DNA from 2 places in the Xanthomonas sp. NCPPB 1132 genome. Region 1 is predicted to be linked to the other one. Evidence: predicted binding sites of a transcription regulator. Region 1 holds the regulator's gene; the other holds the start of a gene.
The links. The regulator FliA, encoded in region 1, starts transcription of late flagellar genes. The targets are predictions, from matches to a motif close to TAAAGTTTNNCNNNCNNNGGCCGATAA.
Positions count from the first base shown of each region.

Region 1 (6,886 bases):
AATGTTCCTGGCCGTCCAGGTCGATCTCCAGCATGTGCCGGATGGCTTCCGGCTCCACGCCGTCCACCAGCATCTGCAGGCCCTTGCGCACGAACGGATCCTGCTGCTGCGGCACCTGGTTCTCCAGCCCGAGCAGGCCCTGGCGGCGCGCGATGTTGCTCCATTCCACGATCTGCTTGAGCAGCGCCTGGCGATCGCTCGGCGGCGGCCACAGGATCCACTTGGCGATCTGGAACGCACGGCGGAACACGGACGGCGGGGTGTGCACCAGGATCGCGGCGACGGTGCCGACGATCACGATCACGAACGCAGCCGGCGACCACAGCGCCGAAATGCCGGCGCCCTTGAGGATGCTGCCGCCGATGAGCGACAGAATCGCCAACAGCAGGCCGATGAGACTGAGCTTGTCCATGCAGGAGGTATCGGCAACGGGGCTTGGGACTTGATGGGGGCGGGATTTGGGATTGGAGATTGGAGATTCGCAAGAGCGCGAGGGCAGAGGGTTGGTCGGTGTGCCGTAGGAGCGGCTTCAGCCGCGACGCGCGGACCTTGGCGCGTTACCTGAGCACAATCGTTCGGATCGTCTCGGCAATTGGCACTGCGCTGTGCGTGCTATCGTCAATCCCAGCCTCACCGCGTCGCGGCTGAAGCCGCTCCTACGGCGGAATCAGGGAAAACGAGGCGCCAGGGAAGTCGCCGTTGCGAATCCCCACTCCCGAATCCCCAATCCCAGCTCCTCAAGCCTTCAAGCCATCCACATCCAGGATCAGCGCCAGGCGGCCGTCGCCGATGAGGGTGGCGCCGGCGTAGCCGGGCAGGCCGCGCAGGGAGCGCGGCAGCGGCTTGATCACCACTTCCTCGCGGCCGCGGACCTGGTCCACGACCAGGCCCATGCGCGATTCGCCGGCCTGCAGCACCACCACGGTGAGCAGCGGCAGTTGCGGGGCGTCGATGTTGAGCCACTGGCGCAGGTCCACCAGCGGCAGGGTGTGCGACTGCCGGTCGAGTACGGCGCGGCCGTCGAACCAGCCCAGCGAGCGGCGCGGGGCATGCAGCACTTCCACCACGCGCGCCAGCGGCAGCGCATAGACGGTGTCGCCGGCCTGCACCAGCAGGGTCGGCAGGATCGCCAGGGTCAGCGGCACGCGGATCAGGAAGCGGCTGCCGCGGCCCAGTTCCGACTGGATCTGGATCTGCCCGCTGAGTTCGCGGATGCGCGATTGCACCACGTCCATGCCGACGCCGCGGCCGGAGATGTCGGTGACCTCGGACTTGGTCGAGAAGCCGGGCAGGAACACCAGGTGCAGACATTCCTCGGTGGTCAGGCGGGCGGCGGCCTCGGGGTCGATCAGGCCCTTCTCGCGGGCCTTGGCGCGCAGCCGTTCCGGGTCGATGCCGGCGCCGTCGTCCTGCACCTCGATGCTGACGTAGTCGCCTTCCTGCTGCGCCGACAGGCGCACATGGCCGCCGCGCGGCTTGCCGGTGGCTTCGCGCAGGGCCGGGGCTTCGATGCCGTGGTCGATCGCGTTGCGCACCAGGTGCACCAGCGGATCGGCCAGCGCCTCGACCAGGTTGCGGTCCAGTTCGGTGTCGGCGCCGATCAGCTCAAGCTCCACTTCCTTGTTGAGCGAGCGGGCGACGTCGCGCGCCACCTTGGGGAAGCGCGAGAACACCTTGCCGACCGGCTGCATGCGCGTGCGCATCACCGCCGACTGCAGGCGCGCGGTGGCGATGTCCAGGCTGCTGACCGCGCGGTCCAGTTCCTCGTCGCGCAGGCGCACGCGCAGGGTCTTGAGACGGTTGCGCGAGAGCACCAGTTCGCCGATCAGGTTGACGATCGCGTCCAGGCGCTTGGTGTCCACGCGCACGGTGTGCTCGGGCTCGGCGGCCTTGGCCGGGGCGGCCGCGGCCTTGGGCGCGGCGCTGGGCGCACGCGGCGCCGGCTGCAGCGCCTGCGGCGTGGCCGCCGGCGGCGCATCGCCGTGCAACTGGTCCAGCAGCGCCTCGAATTCGTCGTCGCTGATCAGGTCTCCCGCAGCCGCGGCGGTGGCCGGGATGGCGGCCGCTGCTACGGCGGGCGCCGGCGCGGCGCTCTTGGCCGGTGCCGGTGCCGGCGCGGCGTCGCCGTGCGCGTCGAACTGCGCGATCAGCTCCGGCGGCGCGCGCGGCGGCTCCTGGCCGCTGCCGAAGGCGTCGAGCATCGACTGCAGGTAGTCCAGCGACTGCTGGGCGGCGTCGAAGTGCCGCGCCTGCAGGGTGGCCTGGCCGGCGCGGGCCATGCCCAGGGTTTCCTCCGCGGCGTGGCACAGCTCGACCATGGCGTTGATCGCCAGGAAGCCGGCGCCGCCCTTGAGCGTGTGGAAACCGCGGAACACGGCGTTGAGCTGGCCGCTGTCCTCGGGCGCCTGCTCCAGCGACACCAACTGCTCGCCGAGCCGGTCCAGGATTTCCTGGGCCTCGATGATGAAGTCGGCAGCGATGTCGTCGGGTACGGCGCTCATAAAGTTACAGTCCTAGTCCGGACAGCAGGTCGTCGGCGTCGTGCTGCGACACGCCGTGGCGGTCCAGGCCGGGCAGGGCCGGGCCGGCCAGGCTGCCGTCGGCCTTCCTGTTTTCTTCCTTCGGCGGCAGACCCAACGCGCCGAAGCCCTCGTGCACGCGGCGCACGATGCCGGCAACGCGGCGGATGATCTGCCCGGTCAGGTCCTGGAAGCTCTGCGCCAGGGCCATTTCGGTGAGGTTGTGGCGGATCTTGTCGAGGATCTCGCCCTGGTCGCCGCTGAGGCCGCCGGCGGCGAGCTGGTCGGCCAGCGCACGGCATTCCTCGGCCAGGTCCAGGGTGCGGTGGCTGGCCTGTTCGGTCATCTCCACCACGTGGTCCAGGCGCGAGCAGGCGTCGTCCAGCTCGCCGGCCTCGCTGGGCACCACCGGCAGTTCGCCGAGCGCCTGCCCAAGATCGCGCGCGAGCCGGCTCAGGCCCTGCATCATCGGCCGCGTGCGCCAGGCGGCGAGGGTGTCGATCTCCCTGCGCCAGCCGGCCTCGTCGCCGTTTTCCAGCGCGTCCAGCGCGCCTTGCAGGCGTTCGATCAGGGCGGTACGTTCGGCGGTGGCTTCCATTTAGGCGGTCGCTCCCAGGCGTTCGAAGATCTTGCCCAGCTTCTCCTGCAGCGTCTGCGCGGTGAACGGCTTGATGATGTAGCCGTTCACGCCGCACTGCGCGGCCTCGATGATCTGCTCGCGCTTGGCCTCGGCGGTGACCATCAGCACCGGCAGGTGCTTGAGCTTGTCGTCGGCGCGGATGTTGCGCAGCAGATCGATGCCGGTCATGCCCGGCATGTTCCAGTCGGTGACCACGAACTCGAACGGCGCCGAGCGCAGCGCGGCCAGGGCGCTGTTGCCGTCTTCGGCCTCGGCGGTATTGGTGAAGCCCAGATCGCCGAGCAGATTCTTGACGATGCGTCGCATCGTCGAGAAATCGTCCACGATCAAAATCCGCATGTTCTTGTTCACCACTGACTCCTGAGGGTTCCTATTCTTCGTCTTCCAGACCGGCATCGGCGACCTCGAACGCCTTCAGGCGTCCGCGCAACCGTACCGTGGCCTGGCCATGGATCTGACACACGCGCGACTCGCTGACCCCGAGCACCGCGCCGATTTCCTTGAGGTTCAATTCCTGCTCGTAGTACAGCGACAGCACCAACTGCTCGCGTTCGGGCAACTGCGCGATCGCCTTGCCCAGCTCGCGGCCGAATTCGCTGCGCTCGAGCATCTGCTGCGGATTGGGTCCGCCCTTGGCGATGGTATCCAGCTCGCCATGGTCCTCGATGCGCGACTCCAGGCTCAGCACCTGGCCGCGGGCGGCATCTTCCATCAAACGCAGGTATTCGGGAAGCGGCATGTCCATCGCCGCGGCCACTTCGTTGGCGGCGGCGGCGCGGCCGGTGCTCTGTTCGATCTTGCGGATCGCCGAGGCGGCGTCGCGGGCGCGGCGGTGCACCGAGCGCGGCACCCAGTCGCCACGGCGGATCTCGTCGATCATCGCGCCGCGGATGCGGATCGAGGCGTAGGTCTCGAACGAGGCGCCCTGTTCGGCGTCGTAGCTGCGCGAGGCCTCGATCAGGCCGATCATGCCGGCCTGGATCAGATCGTCGATCTCGACGCTGGCCGGCAGCCGCGCCGCCAGGTGGTGGGCGATGCGCCGGACCAGGTCCGAGTGCTGGGTGATGTAGTCGTTGGCGCTGTTGCGCTGGACGGCGCGGTAGTGGGCGGCGGCGTTCATGCGGCCACCCCGCGCTGGATGATGCGTTCGACGAAGAACTCGACGTTGCCGCGCGGGGCGGTCGGCGCCTGCCAGCGCGCGGTGCGCCGGGCGATCTCGGAGATCGCCTGCGCCGACGGGCTGGACGGGTAGGCCTTGACCACCGGCTGCTGGCGCTGCACCGACAGGCGCAGCCAGTCGTCCTGCGGCACGCAGCCCAGGTAGTTCAGCGACACATCGCCGAGGAACTTCTCGCAGACCCGGCTGAGCTTGTCGTACAGCAGGCGGCCTTCGTTGAGGTCGCGGACCATGTTGGCGACGATCTGCACCCGGTCCACCCCGCGCTCGCGCGAGAGGACCTTGATCAGGGCGTAGGCGTCGGTGATCGAGGCCGGCTCGTCGCAGACCACCACCACCGCGTCCTGCGCGGCCTGGCAGAAGGTCAGCACGCTGTCGGTGATGCCGGCGGCGGTGTCGACGATCATTACGTCCAGCTCGCGCTGCAGTTCCGAGAACACGTTGACCAGGCCCACGTGCTGGGCCGGCGGCAGCTCGGCCATGTAGCGGCGGCCGGAGGCGGCGGGCACCACCATCAGCCCGTTGGGCATGTCGATCAGCACCTCTTCCAGGGTGCAGCGCCCGGCCACCAGGTCGGCCACGGTGAACTTGGGGGTCAGCCCCAGCAGCACGTCGACATTGGCCAGGCCCAGGTCGGCGTCCAGCAGCAGGGTGCGCTTGCCCATGTCGGCCAGCGCCATGGACAGGTTCACCGAGATGTTGGTCTTGCCCACGCCGCCCTTGCCGCCGGTCACGGCGATGGTGCGCACCGGACCCAGCGGTTCGCTGCGCGTCGCCGACAGGGGGAAGGCATTGGTCAGATTGACGTAGTCACGCGACGGCATGGGTCTGCTCCGGAGTACAGGGCTTATCGGCAGCGCGCCGCAAATCTTCAAGGCGCAATACCAGGCTGGCGGCGTTGGCGCGGTGCAGGTCGTCCGGCACACGCTGTCCATCGGTCACCCAGGTGATGGGGAGGCGGTGGTCCACGACCACCGACAAGGCACTGCCGAACCGCCCGGTCTCGTCCAACTTGGTCATGATGACCCCCTGTGGGTCGGCGCCGGCGAACCGGCGCACCACCTCGTCCAGGTCGGAGAAATGGGCGTTGGCGGGGAGTACCAGTAAGGATCGGACCACCCGCGAGGCGCGCAGCCAGTGCAGCTGGGCAGCCAGGGCGCGGTCGCGCTGGCCCATGCCGGCGGTGTCGATCAGCACCAGCTTGTAGTCGGCCAGCCGCTCCAGCAGCTGCTGCAGCGCGGCGTCGCTGTCGGCCTCGTGTACGGCGATGCCGAGCTGGCGGCCGTAGCTGTGCAACTGTTCGCGGCCGCCGACGCGGATGGTGTCGGTGGTGACCAGGGCCACGTCGCGGGCGGCATGGCGCTCCAGGAAGCGCGAGGCCAGCTTGGCGATGGTGGTGGTCTTGCCGGCGCCGGTCGGGCCGATCAGGGCGATCACGCCGCCTTCCTCGAGCGGGTCCAGCGCGGCGATCGGCAGGCGCTTGGAGAGCAGGCCCAGCATCAGCCCGCGGCCGCGGTGCAGCTCCAGGTCGGCGGGGATCTGCATGACCACGTCGCGGGTGATGCCGCTGTCGAAGCCGTAGTCGTCCATCAGCTCCAGCGCCTGGGCGCGCACCGGCGAGCCGCGCAGGCGCTCGTCGGTGAGGCGGTTCATCTCGCGCTCGATCATCTGCCGCATCAGCGCCAGTTCGTCGCGCAGCTGCGTCAATTGTTCGTCGTTCTGCGGGGCGGGGAAGGTCGGCACCGCCGCCAGCGTGGCGGCCGCCGGGATTCCGGCAGCGGCCGGCGCGTCGGCCTTGGCCACGCTCGGCGCGGCCGGGGCCGGAGCCGTGCTCGGGCTCGCCAGCGGGGTCAGCGCCACCGCGGCGACGTCGTCGCGCCAGGCCGGCATGGCCTCCGCGGCCGGGGCCGGGGCCGGGGTTGCGGCGGCGAACGGGCTGGGCATGGGTACGCTGATCGGGGCGTTGCGGAACACGTCCTCGGGGATGCTGAAGTCGGCGCGGCCGGTGACCGGTGCCGCGGCCTTGGCCGGGGCGGCCTGGCGTGCGGCGGCAGCCGGGGCGGCCGCGGCGGGCATCGCCGAGGCGGCCAGGGCGGCCGGCTGGGTCAGCGGCCGTGCGGCGGGAGCGGCCGGCGCGGCACTGCCGCGGCGCTCGCTGATCGCGGCCATCATCGCCATCGCCGGGCTGGCGGCGGCGCTGTCGCTCCGTGCAGCGCGCGGGGCGGGAGCGGCCGCTGCCTGCGCGGCCGCGGCGCGCGGCGCCTCGTCCGGGCGCACCGCATCCAGCGCCCGCTGCACCAGGGCCTCGTCGTAGTTGCTGGCGGCGACGATCTCGATGCCCTCGTCGGTACGCCGATTGGACAGGATCACCGCATCCGGCCCGTGCTCGTCGCGCACCATCCGGAAGGCGGTGCGCATGTCGGGGGCGACAAAGCGTTTGATCTTCATGGGTGGGAGCCGGGAATGGGGAATGGGGAATGGGGAATGGATGCGTGATCGGTGCCGATACGTGGCGGGCCGCGGTGTCGTGTCTGGTTTTTCGTGATCGTG
Region 1 is NZ_CM152819.1:2,506,106-2,512,991, forward strand. Features, by position in the region: gene AC1G9L_RS10585 (flagellar motor protein) at 1-412, opposite strand, end outside; gene AC1G9L_RS10590 (chemotaxis protein CheA) at 738-2,501, opposite strand; gene AC1G9L_RS10595 (protein phosphatase CheZ) at 2,506-3,117, opposite strand; gene cheY (chemotaxis response regulator CheY) at 3,118-3,510, opposite strand; gene AC1G9L_RS10605 (RNA polymerase sigma factor FliA) at 3,530-4,279, opposite strand; gene AC1G9L_RS10610 (MinD/ParA family ATP-binding protein) at 4,276-5,160, opposite strand; gene flhF (flagellar biosynthesis GTPase FlhF) at 5,147-6,784, opposite strand.

Region 2 (6,886 bases), 2.3 Mb from region 1:
GGCGATGCCGTCGATCACCGCGATGATGTCGGCGATGCGCCGGGAGGCGGCCTGGATGCCGTCCATGGTCGCCACCACCTGGCCGACCACGTCGCGCCCTTCCCTGGCCACGCCGGCCGCGCCCAGCGCCAGCTGGTTGGCGCGCTGGGCGTGCTCGGCGTTCTGCTTCACCGTGGAGGTCAGTTCCTCCATCGAGGCGGCGGTCTCTTCCAGGCTGGCCGCTTGCTGCTCGCTGCGCTTGGCCAGCTCCTGGTTGCCGCTGGCGATGTCCTCGGCGGCGAAGCCGATGCTGTTGGTGGTGCGCTGGATGTGCGCGACGATGTCGGTGAGGCGGTGCACGGTGCTGTTGGCATCGTCGCGCATGGTGGCGAACACGCCATGGAAGTTGCCGCTCATGCGCACGGTGAGGTCGCCATCGGCGATGCAGCGCAGCAGTGCCGAGAACTTGGCCAGGTTGGCGTCGGCGGTGGCCATCATGGTGTCGAGGTTCTCGACCATGGTGCGGAAGGCGTGCTCGAACCTCTCCGGCTGGCCGCGGTGGGCGAAGTTGCCGGCGCAGGCGGCTTCGGCCAGGGTCTGGATCTGCACGTTGATCGCGTGCAGGTTCTGCTTGACCTGCTGCATCGCCGCGGTGATCGCGGCCTTCTCGCCAGGGTACTGGGCGATGTCCTGGCTGAGGTCGCCGATGGCGTAGCGGCCCATCACCTCGGTGATGCGCAGCTGGGTCTGCACGTGCGCATCGACCAGCGCATTGGTGTCGGCGACCATGCGCCCGTACTCGCCGGGGAAGCGCTGCACGTCCATGCGGTAGCTGATGGCGCCGGCGTCGTGGCGCGCGGCCATCTCGCGTTGCGCGGAAATCACCTCGTGCAGGCGCCGCTGCATCTGCTGCATGGCGCGCAGCAACTGCCCGGCCTCGTCGTGGGTGGTGGCGGTGTCCGGGCTGCTCAGATCGCCGGCGCCGATGCGCTCGGCCAGGCCCAGGGCCTGCCGCAGCGGGCGGACCACGCGGCGGGTGAGCAGCAGGGCGATCAGCGCGCCCAGCAGCAGCGCCAGCACGGTGCAGCCGACCATCAGCAACGCGAAGCCGCGCGCGGTGGCCATCGCCTCCTTGGCGGCCTGGCGGTTCTTGGCCTCTTGCAGGTCGATGAAGGCGTTGATGCTGGCCAGCCAGTCGACGAACGCCGGTCGCGCCTGCTGCAGCAGCAGCGCCTGCGCCTGCACGGTGTCGCCGGCATCGCGCAGTTGCCGCACCTGCGCGATCAGCGGCATGGTGCGCGCCTCGATGCCCTGGATGCGCTGCAGGATCGCTTTTTCCTGGGCGTCGGTGGAGGCGGCGAGCAGGGCGTCGAGCGGCTGTGCGGCGCGCGCGTAGTCGCCGGCCAGCTTGTCGATGGTCTGTTCGGTCGCCTGCCGGCTGGCCGCATCGTCCAGCAGCACCACGTCGCGCAGGGCGATGGCGCGGTCGTGCACGCTGCCGCGGAAGTTGATCGCGTAGCGCTGCTTGACGCTGTTGACCTCGTTGATCGCGGTGAGCCGCCGGTCGATGCTGTGGACGCGCTGGATGCCGACCACGGTGAGCAGGACCATCAGCACGATGATCGTGAGGAAGCCGAGCGCGAGGCGCTGGCCGATGCGCAGATGCGAAAGGACGTGCATGGGATCGGGGGAGTGGGGGAAGGAAGAGGGATCGACGGTGGGTGGCGGCGGACGGGCAGGCAGGTTGCCTGCGCCCGCGTGACGCGCGCATCGCGCTGGTCCCCGGGCCGGCGCATGGATAGCGGCGATGCCGGGTCGAACTGAAGGGGTGGGGCCTTGGCGCTGCTCGCGCGGTGCGGGGAACGTGACGCGGTGCCTGTCCGCGGCGCCGACGGCGGCGGTCCGCGGCGGGCAGGGCGCTGCGTTTGCTGCCCGGCAGGACCCGGTCGTGCCGCGCCACCGCCGCGCGCAGGTGCAGCATGGCACCGCTCGCGGCCGGTGCTAAGGTCCGCGCATGACCGGCACCGCCGACCCGATCCGCTTCCAGGCGACCTTGCTGCGTCCGGCCGCACCGCCCGACGCGACCTGGTATTTCCTGCGGTTGCCCGCGGCGGCCAGCGCGGCCCTGCCGACGCGCGGCCTGGCCAGTGTGGAAGGCCAGTTCGGTGGGCATCCGTTCCAGGCGACGCTGCAGCCGGATGGGCGCGGTGGCCACTGGTTGCGGGTGGAGCCGGCCTTGCGCGCGGCCGCGGGCCTGGACCCCGGCGCCACGGTGACGCTGGAGATCGCGCCGGTGGCGGTGGAGCCGGAACCGGCGGTGCCCGACGACCTGGCACGCGCGCTGGCCGCGCATCCGTCCGCGCGCGTGGCCTGGGACACGCTGACCACCGTGGCGCGCCGCGACTGGATCTTCTGGATCGGCGCGGGCAAGCAGGCGCAGACGCGGGTCAAGCGCATCGCCAGCACCTGCGACATGCTCGCTGCGGGCAAGCGGCGGGTCTGCTGCTTCGACCGCTCGGGCATGTACAGCAAGGCCTTCGCCGCGCCGCAGGCGCAATGAGGGCATGGCGCGCACGCCTGGCGTGGCCGCCGTCGCGACAGGATCCTCGCAAGCGCCTGCCTATACTCCGTGACGTCCATCCATGAGGCCCACCGCATGAGTGCATCCACCTCTCCGTCCGCCGCCGCCGCACCGGGCAGCCTGCGCCGCTCGGTGTCCAACACGCTCAAGGGCTCGGCCGGCAACCTGGTGGAGTGGTACGACGTCTACGTCTACTCGGTGTTCGCCACCTACTTCGAGTCGCAGTTCTTCTCCAAGGAGGACAAGAACGCCACGCTGTACGTGTGGGCGATCTTCGCGGTGACCTTCCTGATGCGCCCGATCGGCGCCTGGTATTTCGGCCGCTTCGCCGACCGCTACGGCCGGCGCCTGGCGCTGACGGTGTCGGTGTCGGTGATGGCCGCCTGTTCGTTCCTGATCGCGGTGACGCCCACCGTGGCCAGCATCGGTGGCGCTGCGGCGGTGGTGCTGCTGCTGGCGCGCCTGCTGCAGGGCTTCGCCACCGGCGGCGAGTACGGCACCAGCGCCACCTACATGTCCGAGGCGGCGATCCCGGGGCGGCGCGGCTTCCTGTCCTCGTTCCACTACGTCACCCTGGTCGGCGGCCATGTGCTGGCGCAGGCGGTGCTGTTCGGCATGCTGCACTTCTTCGACAAGGGCCAGATTTCCGAATGGGGCTGGCGCGTGGCCTTCGGCCTGGGCGGCATCGGCGCGCTGGTGGTTTTCTGGCTGCGGCGCACGATGGACGAGTCGCTGACCTCCGAATCCATTGCCGCGGCCAAGCAGGGCAAGGACAGGTCTTCCGGCTCGCTGCGCGAGCTGTTCGTGCACCAGTGGCGCCCGCTGCTGCTGTGCTTCCTGATCACCGCCGGCGGCACCGTGGCCTTCTATACCTACTCGGTGACCGGGCCGAAGATGATCCAGACCGCCTTCGCTGGCGACGACGTGATGGCCGGCACCATCATCAACCTGGCCGCGCTGATCGTGCTGATGCTGATGCAGCCGGTGGGCGGCTGGTTGTCGGACCTGATCGGGCGCAAGACCCTGCTGGTGTTCTTCGGCATCGGCGGCGTGCTCTACACCTGGTTCCTGGTGCTGGAGCTGCCGAAGCAGAGCGACTGGCTGAGCGCCTTCGCCATCCTCACCGCCGGCTTCGTCATCCTCACCGGCTACACCTCGATCAACGCGGTGGTGAAGGCCGAGCTGTTCCCCACCCACATCCGCGCGCTGGGCGTGGGCCTGGGCTATGCGCTGGCCAATTCGGCCTTCGGTGGCACCGCGCCGCTGCTGTACCAGGCCTCGCTGAAGACCGGCCACGTCACCACCTTCGTCTGGTACGCCACGGCGGTGATCGCGGTGTCGCTGCTGGTGTACGTGTTCTTCCTGACCAACAAGGGCAGCAACTGGCTGGACCACGAAGGCGAGATGCACGCGCGCCGGCGCTGACCGGCGCGGTGGCGGCCCGCGCGGTGCACGTGCCGCCCGGGCTTGGCGCGGACGCACGCTGAACGGCGCACCCCGCGTCGGCCGGGTCGCCCCGCCGCGCGGGCGCCGCCATGCGGCGGCTGCGAGGCGACTCGGGTACCATGCAGCCCCCTCACGGGCGTTCCCCCCATGGCCGATCCAGACAACAACTCCACTTCCCCGGTGACCCAGGCGCAGGCCGAAGACGCGGTGCGCACCCTGCTGCGCTGGGCCGGCGAGGATCCGACCCGCGAGGGCCTGCTGGACACCCCGCGACGCGTGGCCGAGGCCTATGGCGACTGGTTCAGCGGCTACCGCGCCGACCCGCGCGAGTACCTGCTGCGCACCTTCGAGGAAGTGGCCGGCTACGACGAGCTGATCGTGCTGCGCGACATCGAGTACGAAAGCCACTGCGAACACCACATGGCGCCGATCATCGGCAAGGTCCACGTCGGCTACCTGCCGCGCGGCAAGGTGGTGGGCATCAGCAAGCTGGCGCGCGTGGTCGAGGCCTATGCGCGGCGCTTCCAGGTGCAGGAGAAGATGACCGCGCAGATCGCCCAGTGCATCCAGGACGTGCTGCAGCCGCTGGGCGTGGGCGTGGTGGTGGAAGGCGCGCACGAGTGCATGACCACCCGCGGCATCCACAAGCGCGGCGTCAGCATGGTCACTTCGAAGATGCTCGGTACCTTCCGCGAGGACGCGCGCACCCGCGCCGAGTTCCTGCGCTTCATCGAGCGCGTGCGCTGAGTCTGCGGATGCGGTGGCGGTCGGTTCCTGCATGAAGCCGCATGTCCGGATCGCCGGCTATCGCCAGTTGCGCGAACAGCCGTTGTGGAAGCTGCTCGCCGCCGACCATGCCCCGGAGCTGATCGGCCTGCTGCAGACCCTGCTGGGCGACGCCCAGCGGCGGCTGCCGGCCGATGTGCTGCACGAACGCCTGCAGCGCCAGCTCGATGCGCTAAAGGACGACGAGCTGTCGCGCGAACTGCCGCGCACCGCCCAGGCCTACGTGGCGCACTGGCTGGCGCAGGGCTGGCTGGAGCGGCGCCTGCCCGAGGGCGACGCGCAGGAAGAATACGAACTGTCGCGGCAGGCGGCGCAGGCCATCCGCTTCATCGCCGGCGTGCGCGACAGCGCCAGCGTGGCCACCGAAAGCCGGCTGTCGCTGGTGATCCAGCAGCTGGTGCAACTGGCCGGGCAGACCGAGACCGATCCGGACGCGCGCCTGGCCGCGCTGCGCGCCGAGCGCGAGCGCCTGGACGCGGAGATCGAGCGCGTGGCCGCCGGCAAGCTGGCTGCGCTGGACGGCAAGCGCGCGCTGGAGCGCACCCGCGACATCATCCGCCTGTCCGACGACCTGACCGAGGATTTCCGCCGCGTCCGCGACGATTTCGAGCGGCTCAACCGCGAGTTCCGCGAGCGCATCATCGACGACGAGGGCGCGCGCGGCGACGTGCTGGAGAAGCTGTTCGCCGGCATCGACGTGATCGGCGAGAGCGAGGCCGGGCGCAGTTTCCAGGCGTTCTGGAGCCTGCTCAACGATGCCGAGCAGAGCGTGCAGCTGGACGCGGCGCTGGAGGCGCTGCTGGCGCGTGGCTTCGCCCGCCGCCTGGACCGCCACGAACGCGCCTTCCTGCGCGGGCTCACCGGCACCCTGCTCGAACGCGGCGGCCAGGTACACGAGGTGATGCAGCATTTCGCGCGCAGCCTGCGCGGCTTCGTGCAGAGCCGCGGTTACCTGGAACAGCGCCGGCTCAACCAGTTGCTGAAGCAGGCGCAGGGCGAGGCGCTGCAGTTGCGCGACCACCTGCATGCCACCGCGGCCACCGGCTATGTGCTGCCGCTGAGCAGCGCGCGGCTGCGCTCGCTGTCGCAGTGGCGCCTGCACGACCCGCGCAGCCAGCAGGTGGACGGGCGGGTGCAGGCGGCCGAGGCGGCGACGATCTCGCTGGACAGCGTCGGCGACCTGGTGGCGCAGTCGGAGATCGACCTGCGCGGCCTGCGCAACGACCTGCACGACCTGCTCGGCCGGCAGCCGCAACTGAGCATCGGCGAGGCGCTGCGGCAGCGCCCGGCGGCGCAGGGCCTGGGCAGCGTGATCGGCTACCTGGCGCTGGGCACCCGCCACGGCGTGGTCGTCGACGGCGAATGGGAAGCGGTGCAATGGGAGGGCGGCGACGGCCAGGTCCGGCGCGCACGTATCCCGCTGGTGTGGTTCACCAAGGAAAAACGCAATGAGCTGGTCTGACGAATTCCACGGCCACGACGCCGATGCCGGCGATGTCGCCGCGGCCGCCGCCACGTCCGCTGCGGCTGATGGCGGCACCGCGCTGTTCGCCGGCGACAGCGGCAGCCTGCCGCTGGAGGCGCGGCGCGCGCTGTGCCAGTTGCTGTCCGGCCCCAGCGTCGATGCCTACCGGCACGGCCCGCTGTGGCCGGCGCTGCTGCGCCACGAGGCGGCGATCCGCCGCGTGCTGAGCGAACTGTTCCTGGAACTGGTGCTGGACCGCGACGGCGGCGTGGCGTTCGCGCGCCAGGCCGACACCGGCGAACTGGAGACCCCGGCGCTGCTGCGCACCGCGCCGCTGACCTTCATCGAGTCGGTGCTGCTGCTGTTTCTGCGCCAGCAACTGGCCGAGGCCGACACCCGCGGCGAGCGCGCGGTGGTCGACGAGGCGCAGTTGCTGGAAGTGCTGTCGGTGTACGAGAAGAACCTCTCCACCGACCGCGCCGGTTTCGCGCGGCGGGTGCTGGCGGCGATCGCCAAGATGCGCGACAACCACCTGCTGTCCAAGCTGCGCGGCAGCGAGGACCGCTACGAAGTCTCGCCCGCCCTGAAGCTGCTGTTCTCGGCCGAGGACGTGCAGGCGCTGTCGGCGG
Region 2 is NZ_CM152819.1:165,965-172,850, forward strand. Features, by position in the region: gene AC1G9L_RS00770 (methyl-accepting chemotaxis protein) at 1-1,659, opposite strand, end outside; gene AC1G9L_RS00775 (YdeI/OmpD-associated family protein) at 1,994-2,539, shown strand; gene AC1G9L_RS00780 (MFS transporter) at 2,636-3,985, shown strand; gene folE (GTP cyclohydrolase I FolE) at 4,154-4,753, shown strand; gene AC1G9L_RS00790 (DUF3375 domain-containing protein) at 4,785-6,254, shown strand; gene AC1G9L_RS00795 (DUF4194 domain-containing protein) at 6,241-6,886, shown strand, end outside.
Region 2: AC1G9L_RS00770 (methyl-accepting chemotaxis protein) is a predicted target of FliA. The motif match lies at 1,778-1,804, and genes of this name have one in related genera.